DNA from 2 places in the Thalassotalea sp. Y01 genome. Region 1 is predicted to be linked to the other one. Evidence: riboswitches for the same ligand, from Rfam matches in the RefSeq annotation. Region 1 holds a riboswitch; the other holds the start of a gene.
What was found. Region 1 has a riboswitch for lysine ahead of HII16_RS14200 (Na+/H+ antiporter NhaC family protein). Riboswitches for the same ligand answer to the same signal wherever they lie in the genome.

Region 1 (15,297 bases):
TCACTTTTTTACTAACAAATTTGGCGTTCGTAAACTTGCTTACATCCAAAAAGTCGGTGTCGCGTAAGTGCTTGTCTCGTTCAGCGTGATTTGAATCAACACTGGCGGTGTCAATGTTGACCGTAATTTTTGATGCTTCGATATTTTTTTCATCGTAGCTGAATTGACCGTCAAATTTATTAAAGCGGCCTGTTAACCAACTATAACCAAGGTGTTTAACTTTAAAGTTAATCGAAGCATGTGCACCTTGATAATCAATCTCATAATCCGCAGCGTGTGCTGATGTCATCGCTGTTGATGCTAGTAACAAGCTCGATAGCAATAATTTTTTCATTTTTACTCTCTCTGTTTAAGCGCTAATAGTATTAGGTTTACGGTTTATAACATACGTTTTAACGTATCATCTTTATCTATAACATGGTGTTTTATAGCGGCAGCGCCATGCAATACCACCAAAACTATCAAGCTATAGGCTACGTATTCATGGATAGTCCCTGCAATATCTTCTTGATTGCTAAATAATTGACCCAAAGATGGAATGACAAACCAATCAAAGACTTCAATACCACGGCCGTCAGCGGTTGATATTAAATAGCCCGAAGCAAATAACGTCAGCAATAAAACATACAAAATAAAATGTGTTGCTTTAGCTGATATTTTCACCATCTTGCTGTGACTTTCAATCGGCTGAACGGCAGGCTTAAGGTATTTATAGACCATGCGCAGTACAATCAACAAAGCCAATAATATACCAACACTTTTATGATAAGTCGGAGCCGTACGATACCAACTTGAATAGTAATCGAGCTCAACCATCCATAGGCCAACACCAAACAAGGCGAAGACCACGACTGCAGTTAGCCAATGCATGAGTTTCGCGACTGTTGGATACGCTTGTTGTGACTGCTTTGTGTTCATTTTAAAAGTAACTGTTGTTCGTAAAGAAGATAGGGAAAGGCTATTGTAATGAATATAAACAGAATTAAAATAACGAAAAACGACACATATCATTCTAAAAAACAGAACGAAGGCGATAATGCGTTATCGCCTTTAATGGCTTTATCGGCCAATGCTCATATCAGGCTTTAATTTAAACTGGGTTGTCTATATCGATAAAGCGCACATTGAGCTGATACTGCTGCTCTAGGTATTCGCCGAGTGCTTTGGCACCATAACGCTCAGTTGCATGATGACCCGCTGCAAAAAAATGGATATCCATTTCTCTGGCTATATGCGTCGTTTGCTCAGAAACCTCACCGGTTATAAACGCATCAATGCCCTGCTCTGCAGCCATTTCAACATACCCCTGACCTCCGCCAGTGCACCAAGCGACTGTTTTAATAGGTTTGTTTGACGGTGCAGCGATATGCAAGCATTGGCGATTTAGTCGAGCACTGATTCTATTAGCAACTTTTTCAGCAGGTGTCGCTGCACTCAACTGCCCTTTCATGCTTACTGATAGTGGATTGCCCAGCTCTAGTGGTTCTACCTCGTGGATATCCATCAGCTTTGCTAATTGCGCATTGTTGCCTAAGGTTTCATGAATATCTAACGGTAAATGATAGGCAAACAAATTAATGTTGTGATCGAGCAACGCTTTGATTCGATTATATTTCATGCCAGTTATGGCATAGGATTCATTTTTCCAAAAATAGCCGTGATGGACAATGATGGTATCCGCACCAGCAGCGATAGCGGCATCAATCAATGCTTGACTGGCAGTAACACCGGTAACGATTTTTTCAACCTTTTCTGAACCTTGAACTTGTAAGCCATTAGGGCAGTAATCTTTGATACGCTCAGGTTGTAAAATACCATTAAGGAGATGTAAAAATTCAAGTCTTTGCATAATGAAGTTCTATTAATTTAAATGAAAAACCAACGGACTGACACGATCAGTTACCGCTATAATATGTGTAGCATATTACCTTGCCCACGCATTGAAAACACCTTTTATTCAACAGCGTCGTCTGTTGCTGAATCTACCTCAACAGGCAATTGGCACATATTGGTGACCGCAGATTCTAAACTCGGGTAATGTCCTTGAAAGTACGCCAAACAAATTGCCGCCCCTAAAGCACCGGCTTGTTTTGATTGACTGACAAACAGCGGTTTCGCCAAGCGTCGCTTTAATTGATGGCACAAATAACGGCTGTTACTGCCACCACCACTCACATACACTTGCTGCACGTCACGATTTAATCGAGTCGTTAATCGCGAAACCGTCATGACAATGTTATCGGCAATGGCATCCAGTAATGCGCGATAATGGGCGATGCCAATAGCCTGGTCATCAGAACCTTCCGCATCAAAATCTTTACCATTAAAGTCATCGAGAACAACACTAAAACCATCTTGCCAGCGATAGTGTTGGCAATAGGCGTCGATATCAAACAGAGTCGCAGGTGCTGAAGTTTCGTCCAACGACATGAGTTGTTGGTCCAATCTCGCCAGCAACTCGTCACGGCTTACATCACAGCTTAATTCATCTTGCCGTAAATTCGCAGGTAAACAATCACCAAATTGTTCGATAAAGTCGCTGATTAATTGCATACCTATGGCAAGCATCAATTCACAGACGTACAGACCAGGCTCAACAAATGGAAACGCTGGATAAAATGGCTTTGGACCTTTAAAGCGCTGGGTCAGCATGGATACACTGATGGCTGTACCAAGGCTTATATGTAAATGTCCCGCGCGATAACAGCCACTGCCTATGAGCTCGCTGACCTTGTCACTGGCAAGCGCCACTAAAGGCATTGTTTGCTTAAAACCAATAGACTGGCTAAATTCAGGTTTCACATTGGCAATGACGTCACCGACATCGCAAATCGATGGCAGCCACTGTGGTTTAGTGGCAAATGCTTGATGATACCAATGCCATTTGGGCTGCCATTTTCCGTGTTTAAAATTAAACGGCAGATGACCAATAAGGTTGGCACGGCTATCGATATCGATACCGGTAAATCGGTAATGTAAATAACCTGTCAGATAACATACATGGGCGATGTTGCGGTATTGCTGTTGATGTCTTTGCCTAATTTTATTGATAGCTGCCTGTTGCTGTAACTCTGCGATGTCCTTTTTTAGTGGCACAAACCAATCGGCAATAGTAAACGCCAAGCGGTAAAAGAGATTCAATGCAGGCACGCACTCAGCGTATTTTCGATCTTGCCACACAATGGCGTCAACAACAGGTTTGTGATTGTCGTCAAGGGCAATAAGCGTATTACGCATGCTAGTGATGCCCATACAGGCAATATCAGCGGTTTGAAAACCTTGCTGCGTGTAATCGGCGATAAGCGGCGACAATGCGTTTATACATTGTTGAAAAAACCACTCGGGTTGTTGACTGACAACGCCTTGCTCGGTGCGCTTATAGTGAAATTGATCAACGATCACTTTGCTCACAGTCTGACCGAGGTTATTAATGATCAATGCGCGAAGTGACTGGCTACCAAAATCTAACACTAAATAATGCGGTAAAGACGAGGTTGATACAGAATTGCTCAAGAACGATTTTGCCCTAATGTTGAAACTTTAATGGGTCGAAATTTGGGACGTATTTGCCACTTAGGGCGAATAGGCGTTAATGGATGAACCCGTTTTTTAGCGACAATAACGTAAACTGAGCCAATCGAGCTTAAGTATTTTCCAGCAAAACGTTGGCACATTTTAAACCACCAACCATCCGCATTTATCTTCGGATGCAATGATGAAAACAACATACGTTTGTCATCCAACACTTCATAACCGAGCAAGTTAAGCCAATCTTTAACACGCATTGGTGTAAAGAAGCGCCCTTGCCATGGCAGTACCTGTCGACGATAGGGAATTATTTGGTTTAAGCCTGCCAATGAAATTGGGTTAAAGCCGGAAATAATTAAATAGCCATTGGGGATCAATACTCTATCGGCTTCACGCAAGATATGATGTGGGTCGACCGCAAATTCTAACTGTTGGGTCAATAGACAGGCATCAACGCTGCTATCTAAAAAAGGTAAATCGTCTATCTCCGCAATCACATTAGCACTGTTTTTATCTTCATTAACGCTCACTTGGTGTGAAATTTTTGACGCACTGCAATCAATTTCACCGCTTAAATCACCCAGCTTTAATAAATGATAACCAAACATCCTCGGCCACCAATTGGCCAAATGTTGGTTTATTTGTTCAGCAATCAATTCACCGCAAGCCATATCATGCCAACGCATGGGCTTTTTCGGATTATCAAATGCTAATGCCGGTTTCATCATAGTGTGCTTGCTTGTACCAAAGTCATTGCCCTGCCCGTGTACTTATTTATGTACCGCCACAACGGATTTTCGTTAATTAATCGCCGGCCAATCTTTAGTTCACCTTTGACACAAGGTATACTGCATTTTGCCGCTTAAATCGGCAAGATTACCGATAAAGTCTAAGGAGACTTGAATGTTTCAAGTGCACGCGATTGCCGCATTTAACGATAACTATATATGGTGTATAACCGACAGTGCAAGTGCCAAATGTGCTTTGGTTGACCCAGGCGATGGCGATGTATGTATAGAATTTATAAAGAAAAATAACTTGATCCTTAGTGACATTTTAGTCACTCATCACCACAAAGACCATACCGGTGGTATTAACAAGTTAAAGCAATTTGCACACGAGCAAGACTGGTCAGTGACGGTTTATGGCCCAACGCAAGAAGCACAACAATTTTCTGATGTGCATGTTGTTGAAGGCGATACTGTGCAAATATTGACCAATCAGATTCATTTTAGTGTCATTGAGTTACCCGGCCATACTTTAGGTCATATCGCTTTTCATAATGATCAATGGTTGTTTTGTGGTGATACACTGTTTTCTGGTGGTTGTGGTCGCCTATTCGAAGGCAGTGCGCAACAAATGCTCAACTCATTGCAAAAATTGAGCACGCTTAATGAGCAAACAAAAGTATTTTGTGCTCACGAGTATACGCTGGCAAACTTAAAATTTGCTCGAACTATTGAACCAAATAATGGTCAATTAAAAGATTATTTAAATAAAGCAACGGAGCTTCGCGCCAGTAATATCGCGACCATCCCCAGTACCATAGGTTTGGAAAAGCAAATAAACCCGTTTCTACGCAGTCACTTAGATTCAGTAAGAGTGGGCGCACAACAACAAAGTGGTCTAGAATTAGACAATACTGTCGATGTGTTTGCAGCTGTTCGCGAACTAAAAGACAATTTTTAGCAGGATAAAATATAACTGTTTTATCTTGAATTATAATAACCCTAAAACTGCTAACTGTTTATTCATGAAGAAAATTTTATTTCCCCTGTCGCTGACCGTTTTGGTGGGATGCCAAAACCTAAATCAGCCAGAGCAAGAACAACAAAGTGCGAACATAGTTACTGCGTCAAACAACGATGTTTTTGAAGCACTACATGCAGACGAATCCGTAGCTGTTATCCACCCTAGAGAAGATGTGGAAATACCGTTAACTGAGCAAGATGACATTCAAGTCGTCGACAACATCTGGGTACGTATCCAATCGCAACTTGAATTTGATATTCCAGACAACAGCAAAGTTAGAGCCCATCGTGATTGGTACGCCAAGCATCAACGCTATTTAGATCGTGTTGCTAAACGCTCCGAGCCTTTTCTTTTCCATATCACCGAAGAACTGGAAAAACACAACATGCCAATGGAATTGGTGCTATTGCCTGTTGTCGAAAGTGCTTACGATCCCTTTGCCTACTCGCACGGCAGTGCCTCAGGCATGTGGCAATTTTTGTCGGGCACCGGAAAGCAATTTGGTTTAAAACAAGATTGGTGGTACGACGGCAGACGCGATGTTGCCGCCTCGACTCAAGCAGCAATCAAATTCCTAAAATATTTACACAAGCGCTTTGATGGCGATTGGTTACTCGCACTTGCCGCCTATAACTCAGGTGAAGGTCGCGTCGCCAGAGCAATGAAAGCCAATGCTCGCAAAGGTCGCCCTACCGATTTTTGGAACTTGAAACTGCCGAAAGAAACGCGTGATTATGTGCCTAAACTACTGGGCCTGGCCGCACTTGTTAAAGAACCTGAAAAATATGGTGTGACCTTATATGCGATAAATAATGAACCGGTGATCAGCCATGTTGATATTGGCTCACAATTGGATTTATCTTTGGCAGCAAAATTATCCGGCTTAACCGTGGATGAATTGCACGCACTTAACCCTGGTTTCAATCGTTGGGCAACTCCGCCAAATGGACCGCATCAACTATTGCTGCCAAATAGCAAAATCGAACAATTTAAGAAAAGTCTTTCGTCATTAGATGAAAAAGACCGCTTAAGTTGGCAACGCTATAAAATTAAAAGCGGCGATAGCTTATCGGTGATTGCCAAACGCTTTAATACCACAGTGTCGGTTATTAGAGAAACCAACGACCTAAATAACAATGTTATTGTTGCCGGTAATTACCTGTTGATCCCTACCGCCACACAAAGCCTAGATCGCTACGCAACCTATGAGCAAGTGCGCCAAAGCAAGCTAAGCAAAAAAGGTACCGGTAATAAGGTCATTCATGTTGTCAAAAATGGCGATAACCTGTGGGATATCGGCAGAACGTACAAAGTGAGCGGGAAAGACATTGCCAAATGGAATGGCTTTGCCCCTAAAGACATGCTTAGACTGGGTCAAAAGTTAACGATTTGGACCGCAAACGACAGTGCCGCATCAGGCTCAGGTAATACCGTCATGCGCAATATTCAATATAAAGTGAAATCAGGTGACTCACTGGCACGCATTGCCAGCAAGTTTAAAGTTAAAATTGCCGATATTGAAAAGTGGAACAACCTAAATCGCAGTAAATACCTGCAACCAGGTCAAATTTTAAAACTGTCCGTCAATATCACCTCTATCTAGTGTGTATGCGGGCAACGGTTTGACTGTTGCCCGTAACACATCTCTGTTCATATTTTACACTTGAGTAACGGCATACTTTTGCCGAATCCTTATAATACGCCCTTTAAAATTCAGCTGACCTTCAGCAATCTATTTTGCTTAAAAATAAGGCGTTTATGTTTGTAATTCGACAACATCGCAGCTTTTCTGAGTTATATGCTAGCTCTTTAGCCATGTTTGGCTCTGCCCTAACCTTAATGGTCATACTGAATCAATTCTTGTCATAAGCTGGCAAGACATTATCTGCCGCCAGCAGTCTAAAACAGGCCAAAAGTAGAGGTGCGATTAATATCAGTATCGTTTTATCAGGGTGATGCCGAAGACAAAACGAGAAAGGATTAATTGCCGAAGTAAGATTGAAGATCGCTTCATCTTGCTGGTGTTATTGTCGAAAGAGATAACACTGCCATAGTCAAACCAGTTACGCTGGTAACAAATAACTATGGAGCGCTACGATGAAGTTCTGTCCCTTCGATACAGCATATTCATTTTTAGTAGTGCTTTATAAAACTGAAGTAGTTACACATGAATTTAATTGATTTTTCATCATCATTTGTTTCTTTATTACCCGCTGTAATCGCCTTGACACTGGCAATATTGACTCGTCGCGTTTTATTGTCGCTTGGGGTTGGTATATTGCTTGGTGCAGTCTTACTTAATGACATGTCGATTACCGGTACGCTTGCTTATGTTGGCGCCTCGGTGAGCGGTGTGTTTATTGAAGACGGTGGTATAAACAGCTGGAATATGTCGATTGTGGCATTTTTAATTTTACTTGGCGTGATCACCGCTTTGTTAAGTGTCAGCGGTGCCACGTTAGCCTTTGCTAATTGGGCTATGGGTAAAGTTAAAAATCGCCGAGGCTCTCAGCTGTTAGCGGCATTTTTAGGGGTCTTTATTTTTATCGATGACTACTTTAATTCCTTAGCCGTTGGTACCGTTTCAAGACCGGTAACTGATCGATACAAAGTATCTCGTGCCAAACTGGCCTATATCTTAGACTCTACCGCGGCACCTATGTGTGTGTTAATGCCAATATCCAGTTGGGGGGCATACATCATGGCCTTGATGGCAGGTATACTAGCAAGCCATGGCATCAGTGAATACACCCCGCTTGCAGCTTATGTTGCGTCGATCCCAATGAACTTTTACGCGTTATTTGCCTTATTAATGGTGTTTGCGGTGATCTACTTCGATTTAAATGTCGGTGCCATGACTCGCCATGAACAACAAGCAAATGACGGCGACGATCAGAGCAAACAAGAAAGCCATGAATTACCGATGGTCATTGAAGGCGTTCAAGCAAAAGCACGCGACCTTATCACGCCCATTGTCGTTTTAATTATCGCCACCATAAGCTTTATGGTTTATACCGGTGGACAAGCGCTTAGTGCCGATAATAAAGCATTTAATATCTTTGCCGCATTTGAAAATACCGATGTAGGTATGTCGCTGGTTTATGGTGGTTTAGTCGGCTTGGCGATGACGCTATTTACCATAATCAAACGCGGCATAGGCTTTGCTGACATCTCAAAAGCGGCAATCAATGGCGCTAAATCAATGCTTGGCGCTATTTTAATATTGCTGTTCGCTTGGACCATAGGCACGGTGATTGGCGATATGAAAACCGGTAGTTATCTATCGACGTTAGCTACAGGTAATATCGACATTGCTTGGTTTCCTGTGTTGTTATTTTTACTGTCAGGCTTTATGGCGTTCGCCACAGGCACATCTTGGGGTACATTTGGTATCATGTTACCTATTGCTGGTGATATGGCGGCAGCGAGTGATATAGCGCTTATGTTGCCTATGCTATCAGCAGTCTTAGCAGGGTCAGTATTTGGTGATCATTGTTCACCGATTTCAGATACCACCATACTGTCGTCCACCGGTGCACGCTGTAATCACATCGATCATGTGGCTACACAACTACCGTATTCTTTGTCGATTGCGGCAATATCAGCGATTGGCTTTATCATTATTGGCTTTACCGGTTCAAGCAGTTTGGCGTTGCTGGTAACCAGCCTATTCTTTATTGGTCTTGTTGGTTTGTTGCGAATGATTTGTATTGAGCAGTCACGCAGTACCGCCCCAACTTAAGTAAAACAAGCGCACAGTAAAATAAAAGCCCAGTCGCTATCGCCACTGGGCTTTTATTTTATCTGTAACACGTTAAGTCCGTCATGTGCGAATATCAGACTGTCTCTGTTGTCAGTAAAAACAATCACCTCAACACAAAGAAACTCTTAAGCACCGGTCTCCTCGTCCGGAACATCGGTCGGTAATTCGTAGGGAGTACAGCTTGTTATTCTCTGTTGCCAAACCACCCCGCGACCCGGCTTGTCCACTTCTGCGAACCAGAATATAAATTCGAAGATATCCTTTGCCTGATCTTCTGTGCACGTTATAAATAAAAATTTGACCAGCTCCGACTCAGGTAATTTCCCTTGCTCGGTTTTTACTTCAGCAAGAGCACCGATGCCTCGGCAAGCTGAGCTGCCAGCGCTGGTGACACCAAACTTTTCACGCAGTTCTGCCAGCAGGCGTTTGTCCGTGCCATCGTCCGGCAAATAACAGTAAATGGCCTTACAAGCCGGAAAGTTCGCCATTTGCGCAGCTAAATCGGCCGAGAGACTCATTCTGGGTTCACGCCCAGTTCTTTGCGAACGGCCTCAGGTACATAGGTCGCCACTCTTTCCACTGGGCTGACAAACATATACCCAATACCGGGCACATTCAGTTCAGCGGCTTTATAAATTGCCTCAAACATTAAATCCTGCTGGTCCGAAGACACCATAAATACAATCACGTCTTTCTCAGATTCTACAGCAACACCTAAGGCTCCAAATCGTTCTCGAACGCCCCAGCCGTGTACCGCGTGAACACTGGCAACGCGGGCTCCTACATTACGAGCCGCGAGTAACACAGCCTCTGTACGTTTTTTATCTAATACGCAGGTGATAAGGGCTACATCGGTTAGGTAGATTATTTCACTCATATGATTGTTTGCGCCTCTTGTTCTTTTGAAACCATTTTCGCTTCTTTTGCTGCACGTATCTCAACATTCACCTTGTAGCGCGCCCATAGCCCTGTAATCATCACGGTGATAATAGGGCCAATCGACGCCAGGCAAAGAATACCAAAACCTTCCACCGCATCGGTGGCGTTACCAAATCCAATCCCCATTGCCAGAACCAATGGTACTGTTATAGGTCCAGTTGTCACGCCAGCTGAGTCCCAGGCGACATTAACGAAGGTTTCGCTCGATAACATGGTCAGTACAATAGCGAGCAAATACCCGGGAACGATCAGCCATACCAGCGGCCAATTAAATATCAACTTAGCAAGGCCAAGGGCAATACCAAAGGCAACCCCCACAGATACGGCTGTAATCAAGGTTTTCTTTTTAAATACGCCTTCTGTCAGCGTCTCTGCCGTGACGCCTAGCGCATTCAAAGCAGGCTCAGCAACCGTTGCGCCAAAACCGAGCATCCATGCAAATGCCAACGAAATGACCAGCCCGACCCCGTAAACGTAGATTGGTGAATTGGCAATACTATTTATTTCCATGAATGCCCCTGGAACCAAACCACCAGCATTTCCACCCAGCTTCGATAATCCATACGTCAAACCGATATTAAAAATGCACATGCCGATAATGGTGAGCACAATGCCATAGAATATCTCGCCTTGATGAGCCAGCCGCTCACGCAAGACGACGATAAGCACCAAAAAAAGAAAAACCACCAACGGCGCTATGGCACGTACGCCGGAAATAATCTCCACGCCGGGGCTCTGCTCAAACCAGGACAACTGCGCCTCTTGAGCGGCGCTGGCTGTCAGCGTCGCTGCCTCAATGATCTCAGCCGTTGTTACGGTACTTGAAACATAAATGGCTAGTAGCATTACGCCAAGAACCGGAAACAGCGAGGCAAGTGTGACAATGCCAAAGCCGGATAGCCCGGATTCGCCTTTACCTGCAGCGCTAGCGATACCAATGCCAAGAGAAAGCACCAATGGAACCGTTACAGGTCCTGTCGTCACCGCGCCGGCATCCCATGCAAGCCCAAGCGTATTGCGCAGTTCCAGATCCAGAGAACAATAGATTGTCAGCGCTAACATGGGCACGAGCGCAAAATAGATCAGCGGTTTTAGGCTCCAACCATAAAGAAAACGAACGGTACCGAGTACGGCAGCCACACCAACACTTACCCCCACAACCAAGACCAATGAATCAGCCCATTCAGTGAGCAAAGCATACAGATACGGGGCACGCTCAACAGAGATGTTTTGACCTGCCGCCTGCAGAGCACCAATCGCGGGCTCGGCAAAGGTAACACCAATCCCTAGAAGCAGCGTAATGAATAAAACCAACGGTAATGGTGATTTACGAGGCAACGTACTGCCGATGATCTCACCGAACGGCATCAGGCCTTTAGCCAGTCCTTCCATAAAGATCATCAGACCGACAATAACAGCAATCAGACCTCCTGTAATGACAAGCGAGTCTTCAACCACCTGATTAAGAATCAATAATTGAAACAGTGCTAAATAGAGTGCAAGCGGCACCACTGCCCTTACTTGTTCCATCAACCGGGGAGACATATAGGACTGGATCAAGCTGAGCACTTCCATCGGCGTGAATTTAGTGGGCACCACAGGAATAGCAATCAGATTGCCGTCACTATCAAAATTAGGCGTTGATATAAGACGGTTTGCACTATACTCGTTTTTTACCGAGCGTTGTGCACGCGTATAGTTAGCGTATGGGATTTCTGGCATTCCAGACTCAATAATTCGTTTTTTTTCAGCCTAGTACATTATTTTCAATAACGAAAGTTAGGTGAACGAGAAGAATCAAGTTACTGGCCTCTCGCCAACGTTGGCAATCTAACCAAAATCAACCAATACAGCGCAACATTGAATCGCACTTACAGCGGCAAAACGGCGCCTCGACGTGATTATTAAATACAGAGCCCTATCAAAAGCCAGGACCAATTGTTTGCCATACATGCACTATTGTCATGACGAAAAGCTCGTTCAACGAATCATTAAACATGGCTTACTCATTCAACATAGCTTTAAACTCATCTAAGTATTTCTGATGCTGATTTTGATGCCACAGTACCATAGTGCGCGACTTTTCTAGCGCCACAGTTTGAACCTCTATGGCTTTTTCAATGTTGCCCATGTCGGCATAGGCCTTTGCCAATGACGCGTGAGCATAGGCAGAATCAGGGTATAATTCGGCAGTTTTTTGGTATATCGCTAATGCTTCTTTTGGCTCTTTTGTCTTAGCTAAATTTTTTAATGAACCTTCTGCAGAGATTTCAAAGCCATACTTTTCCCTCGATAAGGTTTGGTAATATTCAATAATATCATCGGCGCCTCGTTGAGAAATATCAGAATCTGCTGGTAAGTTGCTATGAATGTCGTCAAATAACACTTCTATGCCGTTTACAAGCGAAATGATTGGCCGTGACATGTAGTAGTGCTTTTCATCGAAATCGGCAGTCCAATGCAACTGTGTCGTCGCTTTTTCGCTAAGCAAAGCTTTAAACTGTTTAAATTCATCTACATGTGATTTTTCATAACCGTGATCGCCAATACTCATATACAAGGTTTTAATGCCATCGTAAGGCTGAGCCAATTTATCCGACGCATCTGACATAACATTGGCGAAGTTATCATTTAAGCTTGGGCTTGAAATGATGTAGGCATCAAACATACTGGGTCGATTTAACAGGGTATAAATGCCTAAAGCCCCGTTACCCATAAATCCGGTATAAATGCGAAAACCATTGGTGCGATAACGTTTATCGACTTGGGTTAACACACCATTTTGCAAGATATCCAAAATCGTTTGATTATCAGGTTGTTGCACTAAATCATTAAAAACAGTTGCAAATTCAGCGTGATAATCGGCAGGGTTAACAATAATGGTTTCTAACCAGGGCCATTCACCATTATGACTTAACCAATCTTGCATACCGCTGATAAAGGTTTGACTTCTTGGGTGTAAATCGAAGAGAACGAAATAGGTTTTATCCGATTTGGTAGAGTAACTTTGTGGCAGGGTTACATGATAGGTGAGTGGCTCTTTAAATCCTTTATGAACCACTTCTATCGTTTCGATTTGATTTAGCTTGGTGATATCAACAGCTGATGCGTATGTAGAACATACAAAAATCAGTAAAGCGACAATTTGTTTCATACTACTTCCCTGTCAGGTTTCCAGCATATTTGTCTATGCCAGAACGAGGTCTACTCTTAATTGAATAAAGACAGTAACCTTTTCAGAGCGTTATCGTCAACCTAACCGGCGTTTATGTCTTTTAGCCATTCGTATTTTTCACCTAACTGATCTTTATATTCAGGGCATTTTTCACCAACAGGGGCTTCGACTTTAATTTTGCCATAGCCTTCATGCGCCATTTTAGTGACCTTTTCCCAATCCACGTTGTCGGTATTTCCATAGCCTTCCATCATGGCTTTTAAGGCCGCCAAATCTTTAAATTTTTCAGCATCAATTGGCATATCACAATCTCTGCTGAGATAGATCAATTTACTGGCGTCATTAGCAAGTAACTCTTCAAGCTCAGCGGTTCTGTCATCCGACGCCAGGCCTGCTGCAGATACAGTCAAACAAGATGCGGTGATTATGGTAACAATTTTATTCATAAAGCCCCCTAGCATTTCTATTACTACTAACCATAATAGAAATGCTTAATAAGTAAAATTTATCGTTAATAGAATGGTTTAGAGTAATCTGAGTTTTGCTTGCTAAAATTCTAATGTTTACCTTGATTTAATATCAATTGCTGGAAGCTCTCGGTCGCCAAGCTAATAATATCATGGGCCTTCTTATGCCACCGTTTATCCACCCCAATAAACAAAGAATGACCTTCAATTGAAGACTGTATATAGATACTCAAGTTACCCGCTTGTTCCTCGCTCAGTTGCGGATTTAGCTCTTTAATAAGCACACTTAACATTCTTCGATATGTTTCATACATAGCCGAGACTTTTTCTTTGACCAATAAATCATTGCTAGCCATAGCCCAAAGTTCAGGAAACAACTTAACGGCTTTTTCACTATACACATCAGAGAACAATGCCTGAATTAGTTCTTTGAATTGTGCTTCAATCGTATTTGTATTTCTAATCGCATCAAATTGTTGCATGTAGGCGTGTAATATATTGTCGAGTACCGCACTCATTAATTCGTCTTTAGTCGCAAAATAGTATTGTAAATTACCGGCTGTGATCCCCATCTCGCGCGCGACTTTTCGCATCGACAAACCCGCATAGCCATCACGGACGAGTATATTTTCCGTTAATTTAAGGATATCTGTAAGCTTGGTTTCACCCTTTTTGTAGCCTTTTCGCATAAATACAATCTCGCAGTTTAAGAGGGCCTAGTGTTAATGCAGCATAGTTCAATTATGGCAGTCTAATATTCTATAGGTCTAATCATGGATCATTTCTTTGAAAGGAAAAAGCCTCTACCACATGGTAAAGGCTTTGTTTATCAACGGTTCTTAATAATTCGTTTTCGGAGTTACATAAGGGTCAGGTTACCCTGCAGGTATCTTAAGATACTTCTTAAACGAAGCCATTCGTTTAAATTCGGCAGGATCTCGTTTGTAATTTTTGCCTTTTGTCTCTCCTTCAACCGTAGTGTCCACGAGAATGGTCTAAGTAGACAAAGCGGCTCTAGATGCTTTCACTATTCACCTAAAGGAACGAGTTTCCAGATGCCTTGTTTGTAGACTATAGCTTTAGAATTCAAAATATGTGAAAACTCGTTTAAGTTCTTAGTTGTCAAACAATAGGTACAAGTTTAAGTTTAATGAAGTACCAGATAATGATGTATCAGTTGTCTTAACCCAATGCTCTACACCAGCACCAATAATCATTGGTTGACTACCAACGACCATATACTTATTTACTGTAAAGGCGACGGGCACTGCCCAATCTTCTTGCTGCCAATCATAGGTAGCTTCAGTCATCACCTCGTAAGTAATGCCATCAGTAGTTGTGTAATCAACCCAGGATTGCACGGTAGCGACACTAAATTCTTCACCCATTGAACCATTAGCCGAATAAGCTTGTGTTACTAAGGCACCATACATCCAAGCACCATCCATTTTTAAAGCTACAGCACTAGCGCCAACAGCTTCGCCACCGGAGCTAAGCTCTTCGTGTGATGCGGTGTCAAATTGAACGTATGGGCCAGCACCCCAAAACCAACCATCATCTGTAGCTTCTTTAGGTGAGAATAATATGCTTTGACTAATATCGCCAATCCCCTGCTCACCACCTGAGTCAGTAATAGGTGCTATTGTACGCGTGATAATATTCCAATCATCGTT
Region 2 (15,297 bases), on a different contig from region 1:
GATCAGCTTATGACTTGGCTCACCTTCTTGATGGGCAATAAGGCCAAATCCGCAATTGTCTTTTTGAAAATTGGGATCAAATAATTGCATGCAGTCTCTCTCCTGTATTCATATCTATCGATTAAAACGCCCTGAAATAGAATAAATAAAGCTGAAAAATGAATAAATATAGCGTTTTCCCAATAGGGGAACTTTTTAAGATATAAGGATGTTGAGCAAAGGTCAATGAAAAATAGAGCTATTACTCTTAACTTTTTAACCAATAAAAAGCACAGGAAAAATAAAAGAATTTTGCCAGTATTTGTAAATCACTAATAAATATAAGGGGCTAGAGACTTTGTTGTGACAACTGAAAACTTTCAGTTTTGTTTTTATTTGTGGGTTTAGAGAGTTGATATTTATGCAAAAAAGATAATTTTGCAGGGTAAATCGTAGCGAGAAAGTTATGCCAATAAAAAAAGCCGGCTTAACCGGCTTTTTTTGGAATATTTAATGGTATCAATTAAGGCTGATAACCATTTTCGATGCCTTTAGTGGTAACCGCAACCGCATCGTGCGCGTGTAATGATTCTAAATGGTTTATTTTCACCCAAAAATCATCATAACCTTCAATAAGGTTTAACGCGTGCTGAACACGGCGAGCGGCATCTTCACAGAACATTAAATTTTGACCATTAAGACGGGCAAATTCTTGCTCATCTTCACGTTTTACCGCCGCTTGAACGGGTGTTTGCAATGCAGCTTCTACGGTATCAACGATGTCTGTGATCGGAAATGAGTTAACTAAAGAGTTAAGCTTTACTTTAATTTCTGCAATCGAGCGTTGGCTGTGCGGGGTAGCAACGATGCCTTCAGTGGTGCCCAACCAAGTGTGAATTTCTTCACTGCTAACTTGGTCTTGCTCAGCGAACTTCTCAGCAAATGATTTTTGAATTAACTGGCGAGCCAACGCGGCAGAGCACGGGCAAGTGGATGAGTAAGCAATATCAACGCTCAGTTCAATATCAAACTCACCTTTTTCCAGTTTACCAACGATAGACGCTGGATATACGCGCCAGCCTTTCTTACCGCTGATTAACGCTTCGCGGCGCATCGGGTAGTCAAAACTGAATTTAACGTAAGCGGTATCACTTAGATCTTCGTGCGAGGCAATGAATTCTTTTAATAACGTAACCAACGTCTGATAGGTCAGCACGTTATTGCTGGCCAAATCATCTAATGCTAAATACAAGCGAGACATATGAATGCCTTTCGCTTTTGGTTGCATTAAATTTACAAATGCATCGATATGAGCCGAGACGACACGTTCAGCTTCATCTTTTGCCGCAACCATAATTGGCATTTCGATATTTCCCATACCGACTCTATCGAGCGTACCCTCAGTTTGAGCCGCGGTCTGGTTTGCGATATCTGGCATTGATGTTGGCATTGTTAATTGGTTTCCTGTTACAGCTGTTTTGCAATTCATTTCCTATAATGAATAGCATCATGAAATTCATCAAAGGCAATTAAGGGCGCATATTCTAGCGAAAAACCGCGCAGGTTTTTACTTTTTTTTCGCCGTTTTCGGCAAAAAGTGAGGGTAAACCCTGTTTTACGCCGATAAAGTCCGAGTAAAATGGTCGGCTATTCTGCAGTAAATGGGGACGAAAAGCAATTAAACAAGCGTTTCGCCCGAATATATTCGCGGTTTTATTGATCCATTTCTGTTGCTTGCGTAAGTATCATGTGTGACTCATGTAGTTTGTTTGTTAATTTGCCTGTTTTTTGTTTTTTTTTGCAAAAAACATGATAGTTTTTGCAACATATACTCAATAGCACGTAGCCGTTATGGAACATTTGAATACACAAATCATCAGCGAATACACCAAAGCCTTAGGTAAGGATGTGTTTTTGCAGACCATCGATTTATATGAACAGCAGGCGACAACGTATTTCAGGCATTTAGCAGAGGCTGTTGAAAAATCCGATTACCATGCATGGCAACAACATTGTCACATAATGAAGTCAGCGGCAGGCAATGTTGGATTAAACAGCTTACATCAATTGTTGGGCTCGGTAGAGTACAGCAAAGATGATTTTAGTCAGCTCAATAATGAGTTGCTGAAAATGCGCGAACTGCATCAGCTATCATTAGTCGAATTAAAAAAATGGCTAGCATAATGCTAGCCATTGTCTTGTTCTAAAAGCCGTACGCTTATAATTCAATATTACCGATAAAACGGTAACCTTCACCGTGAATGGTATTAATGAATTCAGGGCTAGCGTCGTCTGATTCAAAATGCTTACGCAAACGACGGATGGTTACATCAACAGTACGGTCATTTTCACGTAGGTCACGACCGGTCATTTCTTGAATTAACGCCTGACGGGTAACAATCTTACCGCGATTCGCCATTAATAGACGTAGGGCACGATACTCACCACGAGGAATTGGGAACGTAATGCCATTTGGTGATGTCATTTGACGAGAGTTAGGGTCTAACTGCCAGTTGTCGAAATGAATCAACTCAGTTGCTGCCATTGGCGCCGCTTTTTCTACTTGGCTAATACGCTTAAGTAGATTGCGTACACGAATAGTTAACTCGCGTGGGTTAAAAGGTTTAGTGATATAATCATCCGCACCGATCTCTAAGCCCAATACTTTGTCCACATCGCTGTCGCGACCACTGATGAAGATCAAACCTTTGTCGTCTTTCTCGATGATTTCACGAGCTAATAACAGACCGTTTTTACCTGGTAAGTTAATGTCCATCAAAACAAGGTCAATATTACGATCTTGTAGTTGACGCTCCATTTCTTCACCGTTTGCCGCTACGTAGGTTAAGTAACCTTCAGCTTCAAACAGATTTTTCAGATTTAAACGTGTTACTTCTTCATCTTCAACGATGAGAACTTTGGCTTGCGGTTGGTTGATCATATATACCTCAACAGTTAATACCCAAATGTCAGCGAGCATGAAAACATAAGGGCGTATAGAGTCGCTGCATTTTTGGCTGCAAACTCAAGACTAAAATTTATGTTGCATATGATAGTAAATGTCAGAAAGTAAACAATGGTGAAATTGTTGTAAAAATGTAAGTGACAAAATGTAAACAAAATACCTGTGTTTCTTTTTAAGTTATTGATTATTATGTTTATAGTTGTGAGTGGTTATGTGAGGGAGGAAAAATCGGCTTTGCAACAAATTGTAATCCTTGGCCATTTATTAGGTTAGTAACAAATCAAAATTGACAAAAAAGCATTACTGGTAGGTTAATTTGTTGTCAATATTAACCTTGTTTTTACCCTGTGTTTTGCTGTGTTTAACATTTACCTCTGTGTTAACGCTTTTGCGCTTGATGAATCGCAAAACCTTTGTGATTAGCGAGCAAGTTTGAATGCCCAAATTGCTTTTCAATAATCGGTGCATACTTTAAAAAGCTGTTGGCAACTATGGTCAATTTACCATTTTTGTTGATTTTGTTTTTAACGCTTTGCAAAAATACTTCGGTGGTTTGGTAGTGGGTTTTTAAGCCTTGATGAAATGGCGGATTAGATACCACGAGTTGATAACCTTGGCCAACATTAGATAAACCGTCTGAGGCATAGACGTTACCGCTAAGCTTGTTAACAGCCAGTGTTTTTTCAGCGCTGGCAATCGCCAAGGCGTTGACATCAATCATTTCAATATCGGCATCGCGATTGGCCATCTTAATATAACAACCAATAACGCCCGCGCCGCAACCAAAATCAAGCACCTTACCGGTCACTTTGTCTGGTATATGCTGCAATAATAACTGGGTACCGATATCAAGCTCTGCATGGGAGAACACGCCCGGCAAAGCGCAAATGGTCAATGCCGTATCAGCTTGCTGTATCTGATATTGGCGATACCAATCATCAAGCACAAATGCTGAACGGTTATTGTTAAACACCATCTCATACAAAAGACAATGTCTTGCTGAATCAACTTTATCGCAGCGCAAGGCATAGTCTGATGCCAATTTCGCCGCCGATTTAACCCCACCTTTATTTTCTCCAACGAACAATACAATGGCGTTATCGCTTAGGCTGTTCGAGAGCATGGCCATTTGCATGGTAAATTCAGGTTTAGATTTCGGGAAGTAAAAGATAACCAGATCATGTTGCTGCTTGCTTTGGTATTGTTCGCCAAATTCACAGTGCACATTTTGACAGGCTTTGCTTATCGCTTGATGTTGCGCATAATTTACCTGGTAACTGGTAACCTTGGCATCAGGATACAGTTGAGTCAGTTCTTTGATCAGTTCTACATCAGGGCAACCGACAACTAAGGGATGTTTACTGTCCAATAAGTCAGTATTTCTGAGTAATAGTTGTGATGGATTACTAACAGCCATAAGTTACCGTGATGTCGTAAAAACGCTATTTTCGCATGTTATGACTATGGAAAAAAGCATAAATTTAGCCGAGCTAACACAATACCTTATTGCCAACGCAGCTATCATTTTAGGCAAGCCAGATGCGAGAACTTAGGCTGACGATATAAATGTGGTTTTGTGGTTTGCATTGCGTTTGCTAAAGTGGTTACATCGGCTTCATCTGACACTGTGTTTGGTAAATAGGTTACACCGGTACGTTTGTGTTGAAAGTCCCTTCTTAAAGTGGTTAAATACGCGACATTCCGACACATTAAATATGTGTCTCCTCCTTCCGAGGATCAGAAGAGGAGCGTTAACCAGGCAGTTATCCTTAGGGCCTTACCCGTATAAAGGATAATCAGGGGGATTATCGCCGAGGCAGATACCGAAAAAGGTAGGTATACTGTCGGCTGTATGGGTTGAATCCCTGCAGCTGTCGCTTAACATGAGTTTAAGTGGAGAGCTTCTGGCCCCAGCATCGTATTGCTGGCTCCAGTCTTTCTATTTACGCTCGAATAATAAATATCGCGATTAAGATAAACACATCGCACGCAGTAACGAGACGTAACATGACAACTTTTCAACTTGATGATTTTCCTCTATGGACAGCCTTAGTCACGCCGTTCAATGACGCTGGCGAGATAGATTATGACAGCCTAGCTAAAATCGTAGAGGATCAAGTACAAGCTGGTAATGGTATTTTGATTTGCGGTAGTACCGGTGAAGGCTTGGCTATCGAACAACACGAGCAATACCAAATTGTTAAATTTATTTGTGATTTGCAGCCGCAGGTACCACTTATGGTTGCCGTTGGTGGTGCTAACTTAGCAGCACAATCGGCTTGGATTGAACAATGCAATTCGTTACCTATACACAGTTACTTGCTCACCGCGCCGCTCTACACTAAACCTGGCATCATAGGTCAAACCAATTGGTTTAAAGCATTGATGGATATCGCCACAAAACCGTGCATGATATACAACGTTCCTTCTCGAACTGGCGTGAGTATCCCCGTTGAAACCGTACAAAACCTTGCCGAGCATCCAAACTTGTGGGCGATGAAGGAAGCCAGTGGCGACATCAATGAGTTTTTAGGTTTTGTCGAAGCAGCGCCGAACATGAAAATGTACTCAGGTGAAGACGCTCTGATCCCATACCTTGCGTCGGCTGGTGCTGTCGGTTTGGTGTCGGTTTGCGCCAACGCTTGGCCTGAGGCGACTCATTTGTATGTGCGTCAAGCATTGACTGGCCAAGGTGCTAGCTTGTTTCCTGTTTGGTATAACGCCATCAGTCCGTTGTTTGAGGTTGCCAACCCAATTCCAGTCAAAGTGTTAATGCACAAGCAAGGGGTTATCTCATCGCCTGTATTGCGTGCACCACTAACCCATCTGGAACTGGCTTCTGATAGCAAAGTCTTGGCGGCGGATACAGCAATCACTGAATGGTTGTGCAACAGCCGCAATAACCTTTAATAGCACTTATGTCAGAGTTGTTCACCAAACAAGTATTAACCGTAGGTGAGATGGCCAGTGGCGTGTCACTGACCATTCCTGTTTATCGCTTAAAAGGCAATGGACAAGGACCGTCAGTATATATTCAAGCCAATATTCACGGCGCTGAAGTGCAAGGCAATGCGGTAATCTATCAGTTACTTGAGTTGTTGCAAAAGCAATCTCTGCTTGGTGATATCACATTGGTGCCTTACGCCAACCCTGTCGGCTGTAATCATAAAAATGGTGAGTACACCTTAGGTCGATTTGACCCGATTACCGGTGTGAACTGGAATCGCATGTTCCATCATAATGAACAGTTGATTGAACACGTCATGCAAAAGCACAGTAACAGTGATGTTGATACCATAAAACAATATTTTCAGCAGTTGATGTTAGATGATATTGAGCAAAAGCTGGATCACAACAATTACGGGTTAAGTACTGGCCGAAGAATTGCTTATCGATTACAACAATTAGCGCACCAGCACGATATTGTTTTGGACTTACATACCGGGCCAATATCATCAAAACATATTTATTGTCCGGAATACGCACGCAATAGTGCCAGCTTTTTCAATATTCCACATACCATATTGATCCCCAATGATTTTGCCGGGGCAATGGACGAAGCGACGTTTTGTCCATGGTGGACTCTAGCAGAGAAGTTTGCCGAAAATGGCCGCGAACTTGATTTTGGTAAGGAAAGTTTTACCGTAGAACTTGGCTCACAAGAGTTAATTGATCTGGATGAAGCCTTATACGATGCTAAGTCAATCTTGTCTTATTTACAATATAAGCAGGTCATTGCCAGTGACGAATTTGTGCCACAAAACATCACCCGTTATGGCTGTTACTTAAAAGATTACAAGATATTTTATTCGCCGATGGGCGGTATGGTCGACTATCTTGCGCAATTTGGTGAAGAACTAAAAGCTGGCTCACCGTTGGCGCGCATTTTACGCATGGATAACTACGGTGATGGTGATGCGTTGCATTATATCCAATTAGAAGAAGATGCTATTCCTATTTTGCATTTTGCCTCAGCAAGCGTCAATTTAGGCACCGAACTGTATAAAGTATTCACCAATTATTTCGAGTTGTAAGCTCGCAATCTAGCGCTACAAACATAAAGGGCTTGTTAAACAAGCCCTTTATGTTTGTAGCGGATATATAATCTTAGTCATTACCAACGCTGACGAGGGACAAAATCTCGGCGTGGTTGTTCACCTTTGTCAATAGATTGCTGACGCTTAACCGCAATACGCTGATTCTTGGCAAGCAAAATCTTAATTTGGTACCAAGATTCGCGCATTAGCCAGCGCCACGGTTTGTCGGTCCATGATTTATGATAGAGCTTTTTGCTGGCGGCCAAAGTATCAGGTGAGCGCTGGCACAAGGATTGAGCAAATTCGATGGCACGTTCCATTGGCTTGTCATCTAGCTCAGTAACCAGGCCATACTGCAGAGCTTGCTTGGCATCAATGGTTTGTGCGCTCATCACCAGCTTCATTGCTTGGTCTTTTGGCATCAGCTGCGCTAAGCCCATATTGCCACTCATATCGGGAATGATGCCCCACTTTCCTTCCATGACGGAAAACTGGGCATTGTGACTGGCGATACGAAAATCTGCTCCTAAAATCAATTGCACACCACCACCCAAGCAATGGCCTTCAATAGCGGCGATCACGGGAACTGGAATTGTACGCCAGTTGTGACTGACTCTTTGCGCTAAATTTGCCTGACCTGGCCACCATTTAAACAGCAGTTTTATCGCCGCTGTTTTGCTACCAAGCGCTGACTTTATATCAATGCCGGCGCAAAAGTTGTTGCCAGCACCGGTCAGGATGATGGCTCGTATTTTACGATTTTTACGCAGCTGTTTTGACACCTTGTCGATAGCTTCAAATAACTCGATATTTAAAGCATTCATCTTGTCGGGTCGGTTAAGGGTGACAATAGCGATATTGTCTTGGTAGCGAACATCGATCATGTCAGTATCTCCAACGCGAACAGTACAAATTGGCCAATCAAACACAAATTGGCCAGAAAATAGAAAACGAAACGGTGCATGACTTGGTTATAGCTGCAATGAATCAAAGAATGTATGGCTCGGCAACTGACAAAACCCCATGCCAAGGCGATGAACATTGGTTTATCAAATTGCTGCTGCATTGCCAGTAGCATCAACACATAAAAGAACACTGGCATTTCAAATAAGTTTGCCAAGTTATTTGCCGGTCGATTAACGATCTCGGGAATAATCGCTTTTAGCTGCTCTGGGCTAACTAAGTCTTGCGCGTCTATGTTGTGTTTAAAGATATAAGAAAGTCGTTTGTAGTACATGTACAGCCAAACGATTATGGTCAGTAATAACAGTGCTAAAACAGGAAGAATAATGTTGCTTGTCATAGGGTTAACCCCTTTTATTAGGTTAACCCATTGTATGTTGGTAGGCTAAAAAGCGCAAATTCTAGCGCTTCTTAGGTTTGCTTTTACGATTGCTTTTCGCTGTTGCTGTTGGGCGTTTTTTAGCGCCTTGAGGTTTGCTTTTCTCTAACAATATCTTGTCACCATCAATGCGAATTTTGCCGTGCTTTAATAAGTTACCAACGGTGCTTTTGAAGGTCTTTTTACTGACATTAAACGCGTCTTTGATCTGCTCAGGAGAGCTTTTGTCATTGATGTTACAAACGCCATCGTGCTCTTGCAAATAGCTTAAAAAATGAGGCGCAAAATCATTGATTTTACCCATGCCGCTGCGTGTTAGGGTTAGATTAACGCGGCCATCTTCACGTACTTGCTTAATATAACCTTGAGTTTTCAACCCTGATCTTAGTGGTTGAAAAATATCCGTGTGGAAAATCAGACCCCAATGCTTTTCATTGATGATTGCTTTAAAACCTAAATCGGTTTTATTGGCGATAATCAAATCGACGCGATCACCTATCTCATAGTTTGCTGGCCAGATATCCAAAAATCGATCGATTTTACTTGTCGCGGCGATACGATCACTGTATTGGTCTTTATAGACTTTAACTAAGTAATATTTACCGACTTCCATTTTATGGTGTTGCTGGTTAAATGGAACCAATAAATCTTTCGGTAAGCCCCAGTCGAGAAAAGCACCAATCTTATTAACCGCCAAGCATTTCAAACTAGCAAATTCATCCATTTGTGCTTTTGGCGTTTCGGTGGTGGCGATTAACCGATCGCTTGAATCAAAGTAAATGAATACCTCGATAGCATCACCTTCGGCTAATTGTTCAGGCATATAACGATTAGGCAATAAAACTTCACCTAGATCATTGGCGTCAAGATACGCGCCTTGTTCGGTTAGTTTTGCAACCGTTAATGTGTTTATTTTGCCAATATCAGCCATGCCGAATCCTGCTATTCAACTGAGGGGAAAAAGAGCGTGGTATTCTACATCATTTTAACTTTCAATACCGTGTTGATTTTGTACTTTTAACTTGCACTGAATATATTCACCGTGTCGCAGATGCAATAAGTCGGCGATTCGGCGAATTACATGTTCTTCAATAACATCAAGATGACCATCACTGTAAGCAACTTGCCACAGTAATTCGACGATTTTGATTCTATCTCCGAGCTCAAATTGCTGATTTATTAATGACGTGTACTTGTATAAATCATGGGCATGGGCGGATTCATCTTCAGCCAGTGAAAGCACATCCATGACTTCGGCTTTTGATAAGTCAAAATGTTGTTGCAAGGCATCGACGACAAGCTGTTTTTCTTGCTCTTCAATTTGTTGGTCAGCGCGCATAACTTCAAATAATAACACTGCCGTGGCAATTTCCAGTGAGATGGTGTTAGCAACAACAGTGTCTACTTGCAGGGTCTTAATAAATACTCGAATTCGATTGATCATAGCGTTTAGGGTTTATAATTCTGATTTGCTAATAATAGCTGTTATTGGCAGATAATGCATTTTTCTGGTCAACGTCACAAGCACGTGTTTACGCTTTGTCGCGCATCAATACCTTAAGCTAGAAATAGCATACATGACAGCGCTGTCAAAAATTGCTTATCGTAACTTTATCGCTGTGCTAGAGTGGGGTAATAAACTTTTTCTTACAACAAATTAGTTGGTTATGACGACAGAAATAAAACAACCACAGGCTAAGCAACGATTGCTGTCAATTGATGCGCTGCGTGGCTTCGATATGTTTTGGATATTAGGTGCCGAAGGCTTGTTTGCCGCCCTATTTACCCTGACCGGTATTGGATTTTTCAATCTGGCCGCTGCTGAAATGCTGCATAGTCAATGGCATGGCTTTACCTTTTATGATCTGATCTTTCCCCTGTTTATCTTTTTATCGGGCGTCAGTTTAGGTCTTGCGGCAAAGCCAATTGCAAGTCTAACCGCGCAACAGCGCAAGGGTAAATATCAGCATGCGCTAAAGCGGCTCGGATTATTGTTTCTATTAGGCATTGTCTATAACCATGGCTGGGGTGGTGGTATCCCAATGGACAGTGAAAGTGTACGTTATGTCAGTGTCTTAGGTCGTATTGGTTTGGCGTGGTTTGTCGCTGCCATGTTGGTTTGGCATTGCAATTTGAAAACCCAACTTGCGGTTGCTGCACTGCTATTTTTTGCTTATTGGTTGTTATTAGCGGTGCCGACCATTGGCGATTATGGCGGTAATTACTCGGTTAACTATTCTCTTAATGCTTGGGTTGATCAAACGCTGCTACCGGGCATTCGCTATCAGAATTTGGCGGTCGATCCGGAAGGTTTATTGTCTAATTTAGGCTCTATATTAAATGCCATTGCCGGTGTGTTTGTTGGTCGCTTAATTGTCCAGTTTAAGCACCAACCATATACACTGTTGAAATACTTGCTGATTGCTGGCCTTGTGACTTTGCTGATCGGTTGGGGGTTAGACAATCTTGTCCCTGTGAATAAAACCTTATGGACGCCAAGTTTTGTTTTGGTTACCAGTGGTTGGAGCCTACTATTTCTGGCCTTGTTTTATTTCTTAATTGATATCTGTGACTACCAAAAGATGGCGAAGCCATTTGCTATCATTGGCATGAATTCAATCATCATCTATTTGGCAACGGCGTTGGTTAATTGGCAGTATTTGGTGAACAGCTTATTTGGTGGCATTTTGACTGCATTGCCTGAGGCATGGCAGGCATTGATATTTATTGTATTTCTCTTGGCTGTGCAATGGCTGTTGTTGGCTTGGATGTACCGCCACAAAATTTTCATAAAAGTGTAGTGCTAATAGCGTTTTTCGCTGACTAATAACCACTAACGTTTTATACAAAAATAAAAAAGCCCGCTATTGATGCGGGCTTTTTAATGGGGGTACGCTGAGCTTAAAAACTACCGCGGATACCGACAGAAAAATTACGGCCTGGCAGTGGGGCGATATCTTTTAAGAAAGAACCGTGCACTCGACCTTCTTCGTCCGTTAAGTTTTGACCTTTAAAGAAGATTACAAAATCGTCACCGATGTTATCTAAATAGACGTTTAAATTGGCATCGACCATGGTATAGCTGTCGGTCGATGTTTCCATCTCTGCGACATCGTCTTGTTCAAAGTAGTGAGTTACACCGGTTGAAATTACGTAGCTGTCTTGCTCATAGGCAAGTTCAGAGCCGATACGCATCGGTGGAATACGTGGTAGGTTTCCACCATCAGATAATTCGGCACGAATGTAATCAGCAATCACCGATAATTGTAATGGTTGAGATATTTGATATACAAACTCAGCTTCCAGGCCATACATATCAACATCAGCTTGACGGTAAGCGTAAATCGGTAAACCTTCTTCATCGCCGTGATCGTCTTCTTCCATCATGTCGACTTCGTCTTCATGCTCGTGGCCGTCTTCGGCAAAGAAGCCTGTGTTTTGTTGGTAATAGTAATCTTCAACTTGGTTGTAAAAAGCACTTAGTACGAAACCAAAGTCACCTTCGAATTTACGCCAGGTCAAATCTAAGTTATACGATGTTTCCAGATCGACATTTTGTGAGCCGACCTCAACATCGACGTGATCGTCATGTTGTTCGACATCATATATGGCGCCAACTTCGTATGTATTAGTACCGATATGTGGGCCATTAGCGAATAGCTCCGCCGCGGATGGAGCGCGTTGTGAATAGGATACTGAAAAACCTAGGTTGTAACCTGGTTGGTAATCCCATACCGCACCAACCGATAAGCTAACAGGGGTGAAGTCTTGATCATCGATACTGGCATGCTCTTCGCCTTCATGCTCATCGAATTCTTCTTGGTGTTCCTCGTGCTCTTCATCATGCTCGAAAAAGTCACCATCTGAAGATAACTCAACGTACTCAATACGCGCACCAATTTGCCAAAGTACATCGCCAAAATGTTTCTCCTCTAACCAGCCAAACGCGACCGATGTTGTCTCTGATGGTGGGCTAAATGCTTCATCACCAATGGCTTCAAAATCACGGTCTTTGTAATGTAATGTCCATGCGCCTTTCCAGCCATTTACTTCGTGATGGTATAAATCGGCCCGTGCTTCAAACATTTCATTGTTAAATTGTGTACCTACTTCACCACCTTCAATTTCACGGTGTTCGTAGTCTGTATAGGCAAGCTTGGTGGCAACGCGGTTTATAAAGCTGTCATCGAATGTTAAGTCACTGAGCATTTGGTAGCGATCTTGCTCTAATTCACCACTGACCATTTCTTCGTGCTCTTCATGCTCATCGTGTTCATCAAGGCCTTCGAGCTCATCGTGTTCTTCGTGCTCTTCACCATGTGCGTGACCTGGAATACCGTATTCACGATCTAAACGGCCATAGGATATACCGATGTAACCATTATCGAGTAAATAACTTGTACCGATATTAAAGCCAGTTGATTTGGCGGCGGTATTCTCGATAGTACCTTTGGCTTCGCCTTCGTGCTCATCATGCTCTTCGTGTTCGTCATTACCGTCATCGTGATCTTCATCATGCTCATCATGTAATTCGGCATGACCGGGAATGTCAACGTCATTCGATTCGCGCCAAAAGCCATCTACATGCAGGGCAAAGCTGTCTGAGCCAGTGTTAATCGCAAGTGATGCCGCATCTTGGTCATTAACCGAATCGTGTGAGGTCATGTAATCAACACGATTGTCGCTGTTGGTTGGCACGCGATTATCGACTACGTTGACCACACCACCGATAGCACCGCTACCGTAAAACAAGGTCGATGGACCTCTTAGTACTTCAATTTGTTGTGCGGTACTCGCCTCTGCCGCGACAATGTGGTCAGGACCAACCCGTGATGCATCGGCAACATCTAGGCCGTTTTGTGTGATTAGCACACGTGGACCATCTTGGCCACGAATCACTGGGCTACTAGACACACTGCCGTAAGAGGTTGAGTGAACGCCAACTTCACCTTTTAAGGTATCACCCAAGGTAGCAGCCTGTTTGCGACGTAGCTCGTCTGCAGCCAACACATTAACGGGCAATGCTGATTCTATGTTTGAGGTATGTAATGGTGTCGCGTAAACATCAACAACTTCAATTGGTGAAGGAGATAATATAACGTTAATTTCAGCGTTGTTGGCCGCGAGTACCTGTTTGCTGATGTGACCATAGCCAGTCGCACTGATATGAATTTCATGATCTTTAGCATCAAGTTCGGTAAATGAAAATCGACCTTGCTCATCCGTGTAAATGGTTTGGCTTTTTAGTTTTACTTTGGCGTTTTTTAACGCATTGCCATCTTTATCGACAACGATGCCGGTAATATCTTGCGCTGCGAGTGAAGCAGAGACAAGCATAGGTAACAGTGCCAGTCCCCAAGTTTTAGCTGTAGCCATAGTAAGTCCTTAAGTAGGTATTGTTATAATGTAACATAATGTCAGCTATTGTTACTTTATAACATTTAGATTGCAAGTGGTTTACGCTATATTTTGTCGATTTCAGCGATGTAACGGCATAAATGGGCGGTAATGTCGAAAATAACTGTTAAAAACTGTAAAGATTGCCCTAAAAATAGCCATTAATCTGTGCTATGGTGTCGCGCATTTATTATCGTAATAGACCGTTGTGAATATGTTGTTACATTTTAAGCGGTGCAAAATAGCTTTTAATATAAGTAGTTGATTGTAATTGTTATTTTGTTTGTTTTTGCAGGTTGGTAGTAATTTTTTGGGTCCTGTGAAAAGCGTAGATTGGCACATATATTCCAATTGTAATAACTCGTAACATATTGACACACCAAGATTGTAATCACTTTGTTAATCTATTACGTAGAAAAGAATTTCCGGGGGGAAACTAACGTGGCAAGCAAAAAGCAAATTTTCATACCTATTCTCGTATTAGTCGCAGGCATTGGCGGTTTTCAAGCACTAAGTGCAATGAAAAAGCCACCCGAAGAGAAAAAAGAAATCGATACCACTCCATTTGTATCGGTACAAACAGTTGACTTACAACCATTGACGTTAGATGTCAGCTCGTATGGTTTGGTTGAACCTAAATATCAAACAGAATTAGTCGCACAAATCTCAGGACAAATTGTTACCTTGTCTGATACGTTTGTGCGCGGTGGTTTTGTGAGTAAAGGTCAGCTTTTGGCTGAAATCGATCCAAACGATTATGAAGCGGCATTAATTGAAGCACATGCAAATCTAGCATCAGCAAAAGCCTCTCTTGAACAAGAAAAGGCACAAGGTAAAGTTGCTGAACGTGAATGGCAACGTATCCAAAATTCTACACCAACCGAGTTGAGCTTACGTAAGCCGCAATTAGCGCAAGAGATGGCGCGCGTAGATGCTGCTGAAGCGGCAGTAAAACGTGCAAAACGTAACTTGGAACGCACCAAAATTGTTGCCCCATATGATGCTATGGTCGACGCCCGTGACATTGGTTTAGGTTCATTTGTGAACGTGGGTAATAGAATTGGTCATCTATTGAGTACCGATATTGCCGAAGTTCGTTTACCGGTCGCTGATAATCAGTTGCAGTTTCTACTCGACAGTGGTGTTAATGCTGAGGTGCTACTAAGCAGCAAGTTTTCGGGTCAAGAAAGTCAATGGAAAGCCAATATCTCTCGCTCTGAAGGGGTGATCGATAAAGTATCTCGCATGAACTACTTAGTTGCTGAAATCGAAGATCCGTATGGCCGTGAAACCGACAAGCCTATTATTCGTTTTGGTACGTATGTGAATGCCACTATTTCCGGTCTAGAGATAAATAGTGCGGTACTTGTGCCACGCCATCTAATTGATAATCGTCAAGTAGCCGTTATTGGTGATGATGATAAATTACGTTACCGCAACGTTGAAATCTTACGTCAACAAGGTAACCGCGTCGTGGTGACGAATGGATTAGAGCAAGGTGACATGATCATTACTTCGGCGCTAGACTTCCCTGTCGATGGCATGGCGGTTTCAGTACTAGGTGCTGAAGTCGATAC

Region 2: it holds a riboswitch for lysine, as region 1 does, so the genes downstream of both, dapA (4-hydroxy-tetrahydrodipicolinate synthase) here and HII16_RS14200 (Na+/H+ antiporter NhaC family protein) in region 1, are expected to answer to the same signal.

The regions. Positions count from the first base shown of each region.
Region 1 is NZ_JABBXG010000010.1:99,377-114,673, forward strand. It holds gene HII16_RS14165 (YceI family protein) at 1-334, opposite strand, end outside; gene HII16_RS14170 (cytochrome b) at 379-918, opposite strand; gene HII16_RS14175 (Nif3-like dinuclear metal center hexameric protein) at 1,091-1,849, opposite strand; gene HII16_RS14180 (FGGY family carbohydrate kinase) at 1,954-3,513, opposite strand; gene HII16_RS14185 (class I SAM-dependent methyltransferase) at 3,510-4,253, opposite strand; gene gloB (hydroxyacylglutathione hydrolase) at 4,432-5,217, shown strand; gene HII16_RS14195 (LysM peptidoglycan-binding domain-containing protein) at 5,282-6,883, shown strand; lysine riboswitch at 7,189-7,383, shown strand; gene HII16_RS14200 (Na+/H+ antiporter NhaC family protein) at 7,448-9,022, shown strand; gene HII16_RS14205 (hypothetical protein) at 9,169-9,561, opposite strand; gene HII16_RS14210 (P-II family nitrogen regulator) at 9,558-9,920, opposite strand; gene HII16_RS14215 (DUF1538 domain-containing protein) at 9,917-11,704, opposite strand; gene HII16_RS14220 (tetratricopeptide repeat protein) at 11,985-13,136, opposite strand; gene HII16_RS14225 (hypothetical protein) at 13,238-13,603, opposite strand; gene HII16_RS14230 (TetR/AcrR family transcriptional regulator) at 13,714-14,313, opposite strand; gene HII16_RS14235 (hypothetical protein) at 14,740-15,297, opposite strand, start outside.
Region 2 is NZ_JABBXG010000003.1:301,791-317,087, forward strand. It holds gene gltB (glutamate synthase large subunit) at 1-90, opposite strand, end outside; gene folE2 (GTP cyclohydrolase FolE2) at 503-1,429, opposite strand; gene HII16_RS06200 (Hpt domain-containing protein) at 1,831-2,163, shown strand; gene arcA (two-component system response regulator ArcA) at 2,198-2,920, opposite strand; gene HII16_RS06210 (methyltransferase) at 3,324-4,361, opposite strand; lysine riboswitch at 4,678-4,856, shown strand; gene dapA (4-hydroxy-tetrahydrodipicolinate synthase) at 4,952-5,854, shown strand; gene HII16_RS06220 (succinylglutamate desuccinylase/aspartoacylase family protein) at 5,863-6,978, shown strand; gene HII16_RS06225 (crotonase/enoyl-CoA hydratase family protein) at 7,059-7,865, opposite strand; gene HII16_RS06230 (MAPEG family protein) at 7,862-8,284, opposite strand; gene HII16_RS06235 (S1-like domain-containing RNA-binding protein) at 8,346-9,254, opposite strand; gene HII16_RS06240 (TerB family tellurite resistance protein) at 9,309-9,767, opposite strand; gene HII16_RS06245 (DUF5009 domain-containing protein) at 9,991-11,124, shown strand; gene HII16_RS06250 (TonB-dependent receptor) at 11,225-13,699, opposite strand; gene HII16_RS06255 (efflux RND transporter periplasmic adaptor subunit) at 14,162-15,297, shown strand, end outside.